DNA from 2 places in the Bacteroides sp. 14(A) genome. Region 2 is predicted to be linked to the other one. Evidence: riboswitches for the same ligand, from Rfam matches in the RefSeq annotation. Region 2 holds a riboswitch; the other holds the start of a gene.
The links. Region 2 has a riboswitch for cobalamin ahead of K429_RS0125050 (TonB-dependent receptor). Riboswitches for the same ligand answer to the same signal wherever they lie in the genome.

Region 1 (3,218 bases), on a different contig from region 2:
CTTTCAAGTATCTTTTGTCAATGTGGTTGCATTCGTTGCAGACCGTGTTAGGTATATTGAAAGTAAAGTAATTGCAGCCCTCAGTGGCGGCTACCCGAAGTAATTGCCTGTATTGCTCTTTGCTTAAGTGCTCTTCCAGATTCATGTGGAGTGCCGAACCGCCCGTCAGATGCTCTATATACCTGTGTCCATGCATACGGAACTTATCGATGACGTTCAGCGACTCATCCTCTACGATGTAGAAATAGCTGTTATAGCACTCGCGGAATGTCTGGAAACCGGCTTCTTTGTCCCATTTGGCATGTTTCACGCCTACATTCTCGGCCGGTATCATTTCGCAGTTAAAGAGTATATCTTTCGTTCGATATTTCTTATTGTATTTTTCAACTATTCCCAGAATCTCCTGCACAAAAGCTTCATATTTAGGATTATCGTTGATTTCAATTCCCATGAATTGAGCGGCTTCCACCAGCCCGTTTACACCGATTGTCAGATATTGGCGTCCCATATTGATGTATCCGGCATCGAACAAAGGCAACATTCCTTTGCTTTGCAGATGCTTTAAGTTTTCGTTATAGGCCAGTTGTACCTTGTGTACCAGATCTACTACCTCTTCAAGGAAGAAATGATAAAGCAATCCGGATTTCACTGCATGCTGGATGCAACGGTTCAGGTTGATAGTCAACACACTTTTTGATCCGGTAGATACGCCGCCTGCACCCAGGGTGTAACTAAATCCGTTATCCTGTATTTCATTACGTAAGCGGCAACAACTACTTAACGAGTCGGCATTATCACTCATATATGTAAAGAAAGAGTGTCCTTCCGCATACATTTCGGCCGTGAAGTCACCGTATTCCTTATCCAGTACATCTCCGTCTTTGGTCAGTAAAGCCATTGTCTCTACGGGGAAAGTAAGAACGGCTTTGGTGCGTTCCTTATTGAACCACTTCATGAAACGCTTCTGCAACCAGCTCAATGATTCCCAATGGGGAGCGTTTCCGTCCGGGAAGACGAAATGTTCGAAAAGGCTATTGAAATAATATTGATCATAGTAAGCTACATTCCAGAATACTGCCTGAAAATTCCGTGCCCCCGTAGGTTGATTGATGGAATATACGATCTGTTCAAAACAATCGGTGATTATTTTATCTATGGTCCTTTGTTTGGAGGAAAGGTCGGCAAGTTGTTCCGGATGTTTATAGTAATCCTCTCCGTATTCTTTTTCTATGAAATAATTCATATACATCAGAAATTCCGGTGTGGCACAGGCGCCGCTGAGCATACTCGATACGATAAATACCATATTGATGAATCCTCCGCAGAAAGACTTCAGATTGGTGGGTGCCGTGGAGTTACCGCCTACGGATGCGGTTCCGCTGATCAGCCACGGATACATGGTGATGCTTGCGCAATAATTGGCAAGATTGGTTTCATCATTCTTATATATGAAGTGTTGGTTCAGCAATTCGATGTAGCGGTCTGAAAGTTCCTTGCCGTACATGTCCTTCAGACGGTCAGTCAGCAAACGGCGGTTCAGACGGATGAAGTTCGATTTGGGGAGCTCGCCTATCAGTGTGGCTATATTTTTATTTTCCACATTGGCGTTAGCGTCATACTTGCTACCGGTGGCAGGGTTGGAGGCATCGCAGTAATCCATCAGGAAACGGAGCTTGTCACGTACTTCCCGGTCTTCCAGATGTTTCTGTCTGTATAGCATGAACGCTTTTGCTACACTGTAATAGTGTTCAGCCATCAGTGCAATTTCTACCTGGTTCTGTATATCTTCTACACTGGTTCCATCACTGATGTTCACGCGGCTGAGTATGTTGGTGATCACATCTTGTGTGGCAAAACTGCCGACAGATAAAAATGCTTTACTAATTGCGTTCTTGATCTTGTCAAGTGAAAACGCTTCTTTTTTCCCATCTCTTTTGACGATGAAAGTCTCCGAATTGATCATACCTGTAATTTAAGATTTAACAAATAAATATTCTTTGTTTAGTTAGCTATACTAAATCAAACGACAAAATAAGGAGAGTAAGTAATAAAATGAATCTTGGAGGATGCATTCTATCGCTTTTCACCCGAAAGCCTGAATGATTACAGATATCGGCAGGTCTTCTGACTTGTTTCCGTTATGGCGCCTTCCCGGTCTTTGCAGGACCAGTGGCTAAAGAGTGCCACAATCTTTTCTCCACATGGTAGGGAGATGAAACTTACAGCTACGGGGATAGTCCCTGATTTTCACAGGATTCCCTTTTAATTCCATTTCACGCTTGCGGTGATTTGGAAACCGTTATCGCTGACAAAGTTAGAAATAAAATCTATAATCCAACGGATGATAGAAAAAAATATTCCCAGCTTATATTTTTTGTTTTAAAAAGCATCTCCAATGATAATTTCCACTATCTTTGCCCCGAATTGGTTTCGGATGAACATTTCTGTCATTTGGATTAAAAGGGAATCGGGTGTAAATCCCGGACAGTCCCGCTGCTGTGAAGCTCCATAACTTTCTTGATAAATACTTTAGCCACTGGCTGTGAATTGGAGGCCGGGAAGGAATCAGAAAGGGAGTCAGTCAGAAGACCTGCCATTCGTTAAAGTCTGTTGCTACTCGTGGGATTAGGGGAACAGTACGAACGTATAATTGTTTTAATTTAATTAATGCGAAAGGGATGCCTATGAAAAAGGTATGTCCGCGTTGTGGTGCAACCTTTGAGTGTATGCACGATCGGATTTTGTCATGCCATTGCGCTACGGTACGACTGAATGAGCAGCAACGTGCTTATTTGCAAAAGAATTACCCGGGCTGTTTATGTCATGACTGTCTGACGGCAGTCAAAGAGGGTATCGTTATGGATGTATGTGATGCACCCCTTTGTGATAAACAGAAGAACAATGATAAAAAAAGTATTGATTGCCAATAGAGGCGAGATTGCTGTACGTGTAATGCGTTCCTGCAAAGAGATGGGAATACGTACAGTAGCTGTCTATTCGGAAGCGGACCGTGCAGCAAAACACGTCATGTATGCCGATGAAGCCTGTCTGATAGGTCCGGCAGCTTCCAGAGACAGTTATTTGAATATAGAGAATATAATTCGTGCTGCCCGGCAGCATGAAGCGGATGCCATCCATCCCGGATATGGTTTCTTATCTGAAAATGCGGACTTTGCCCGTCGTTGCAAAGAAGAAGGCATTATTTTTATCGGGCCCTC
Region 2 (3,218 bases):
TCCTTTATGAAAAACACATTCTCCATCTTGCCATCCAATAACGACTGATTGTAAGAAAAGCCCAGGATATGTTTGGACACAACATCGTTGGATGGCTCGAAAGTGGTAGCCAAATCATCATAACGGTCGTTGCCGGTACGACTCAGATGATAGTTCAAGTTAAAGTTATGATGATTGTTCAGTTTATAATCCAGGTTGGCTCGAACCACAGTCAGTGGGCGCTTATAATGGCGCATGGATCGTTCTTTGCCCATAATTTCATTACGCTGGCCATCTATGTATCCACCATCCCAGTAATATTTTCGGTAGGTGGTGTCCACGGTCAATGAGTGATCCCAAGTCTGGGAGAGAGCTGCATTCAGCTGCATATTCTTCAGAATGAAATTACGCTTCTGGTAATGTGCTGAAATATTCCAGGCATCTGAATTTCTTTCCGCCATTCCATATACTTTGGTCTGGACAGCCCCCGTCTGTAATTCTTTATCTGTCTTGGAATAGGAAGCGGAAACGAAGAATGCATCTGCCCATGACTTGTTGGCAACTCCTACCTCTATTTGCCCCAGTAAGGAGAAGTAGTCATCGTGGAAGCGTTTAGGATTACCATATATGAAATTGTCACCACTCTCATCCCGCATTTGCACGTCTTTCATCCTATAATCATTCTTTGAATAATTTACTCCCACAGTAGGTCGGATAATCAATCCTGTTTTAGGTTCTACAAATTGTGCATTCAAGTCTGCTTTGTGCGTATGGAATGAACCGATGCCATAAGAGACATCCAGATAATTTTTCTTTTCTTGTTTGGTTATAATATTGATGGCACCACCCAATGCATCCGTTCCCAAGCTGGCAGGAACCACACCTTTATATATTTCAATCCGGTCTATAATATTCACCGGAAGATTAGCAAGTGAAACTCCACTTCCTTTAGTGTCCAACGGCATTCCATCTAAAAAGTAGCGAATAGAATTGCCGGATAAACCATTTATAGACAAATCAAAGTCTGAACCGACACCTCCTTCTTCTCTCACCTTAATGCCTGTTGTACGGTTTACAAGGTCATTGAGGTTATTTAGCGAATTTACTATAGGTTTTATATCGAGAGCATTGACGGAAAAAACTCCTTCTTTTACTTTCTGTGTCTGTGTCTTTCCATAAACTTCAACGGAGTTCAAAGTAACAGCACTTTCTTGTAATGTGAAGTTGAGCGTTTTGTTTTGTTGGATATTAGATGTGGACTTTACAGTTTGATAACCTATTAAAGATACGACAAGTGTACATTTTCCAGGTGATACTTTCAGGGAATACCGTCCGTTATCATCCGTATAAGTTCCGGATGTGGTATTTTCTACTGCAATTGTAACTAATGATAAAGGGGTACCGTGTTGGTCTGTAACTTTTCCCGATAGAGTAATCGTATTTTGCGCTATTACACCTATCTGCGATAAACAGGTTAACATAAATAGTACACATGAAATAATTTTCATTTCAATCTCTTAGTTAAAGCATTTATGACTTACTTTACGGGAGTATGTGCATAGAGAAAAAGAATTCTTTATCTTTCATAAAGAATTACCAGCCTCGATGTTTTTCTGCTTCATTTCCCGAAAGCATTAAAACTATGTTGTTCTTGGCAGGTATTCTGACTTATCCATCTTTGAATGCCTTCCCATCCGACCAGCAGACAGTGGCTATTGGAGTATATTCAAGATTTTGAAAGGATTTTACAGCAGCGGGTCTGTTCAGGACTTGCACCTGATTCCCTTTTCATCGCATTCCCATAGAGCCAAGGAGATGCGAAACCAAAAACGCTGCAAAGATATATAAAAAGTCAGTCTGAACAATGAAAATATCTGAAAATGTTTTTTATAACATAAATAGAGGTACAGGCTGAAAAGTAATGTATTTGTACGTTTATAAAGCGGAAGATATGAATTCAGAAGAAAAAACAATGAAAGAGTGTATAAAAAGGTATCAAAAGAATAAATGATAAATAAAAAAGTTCTATATTGGGGGGTATAAGAAGGTATAAGAAACACTTACGGCTGCGATAGCCTGCGCTTGTACAAGTGTGAACGTTCACTTGTACAAGCGTAGGCTATCGCAGCCGCAAGTGTTCAATGGCAATTATTAGAACGACCGTCCCTTAAATATATTCGACTCGGACAGTGGAATGAGCTTGCCATCCAGCGTCAATCTATTTGAGTTGAAATTCGGATTTACTGTGGCGGATACGTTGTTGCTGCCATGAGTTAGCCTAATGGAAACTTGTGCTGAGATTCCTACACCTGTCACACTAAAATTGCAAGTTACATTCCCTTTTTTGTCAGTGGTGGTTTTTACTTCACCTACAGTGCCATCCACTGTGACACCTCCAATTCCATTAGGACCTGCAAAGGCGCCGTTGAAAGCAATCTGTACGGATGCCCGGTCACCATTTAAAAGGATAAAATTGGTATTGGATGTAACAAAAGCACTACGGCCTCTTTTGAATGTCACACGATCCGCTTCCAATACAAACTTTCTCTCCTTTATGGCTTGTACTGCATCAGTGTATGCTCGTTCTTCTTCTATTTTCTCCCGAGCTTTTTCTGCATCACGTTGGGCTTTACGTTCAGCACGGCGACTTTCACTTTTACTTTCCTGTGCATAGATTGTTGTAGATGCACCTATAAAAACTAACATCAATAATACGATAATTTTTTTCATAACTTATTCTTTTTTTGTTCCGTTTGTTTCAATATCACTTGAATAAACAATCTGAAAATTAAAAAGATGCGTGTAATCTATATTATTATGGCGCGCATTAATATTTATTAATGAGATTTAGTGCCTGAATTAATAATAAAGAGAAGGTGCATAACGAACAGTAAACTGCCGCCATACACCTTCTCAAGAAGTAATTAAAGAGAGAGATTAATGTTTATTCTTCTGCGTCCGGGTCATACATCGGTTCACTCTGTAGGGCTGCCGACATGTGGCTGATCCATACGTTTACAATTTCAGAATAGTCGGCCAGTCCTTTGATATCACAATTGCTGAGTGGACAAGTATATCCGGCTTTGTTTAGTTCGTAACGCCAGCTTCCTTCTTCGGGATCGTTTTCGCTTACGCCGCCTTTCATGTCATTGTTGGCATGATCTCCGGCAATGGACATCAATGGATGGCAGATGACATCTCCCGATGCTTTTCCGGCTGCTTGCATGCGGGAAATCATG

Region 1: linked by a shared signal. The riboswitch ahead of nrdD (anaerobic ribonucleoside-triphosphate reductase) and the one ahead of K429_RS0125050 (TonB-dependent receptor) in region 2 are both predicted to bind cobalamin.

Annotation. Positions count from the first base shown of each region.
Region 1 covers NZ_JAGH01000004.1:680,645-683,862, forward strand. Annotated here, with positions in the region: gene nrdD (anaerobic ribonucleoside-triphosphate reductase) at 1-1,963, opposite strand, end outside; cobalamin riboswitch at 2,097-2,316, opposite strand; cobalamin riboswitch at 2,409-2,613, shown strand; gene K429_RS0121675 (cysteine-rich CWC family protein) at 2,679-2,930, shown strand; gene accC (acetyl-CoA carboxylase biotin carboxylase subunit) at 2,902-3,218, shown strand, end outside.
Region 2 covers NZ_JAGH01000005.1:524,357-527,574, forward strand. Annotated here, with positions in the region: gene K429_RS0125050 (TonB-dependent receptor) at 1-1,487, opposite strand, end outside; cobalamin riboswitch at 1,615-1,822, opposite strand; gene K429_RS0125060 (DUF4251 domain-containing protein) at 2,131-2,709, opposite strand; gene K429_RS0125065 (sirohydrochlorin cobaltochelatase) at 2,924-3,218, opposite strand, start outside.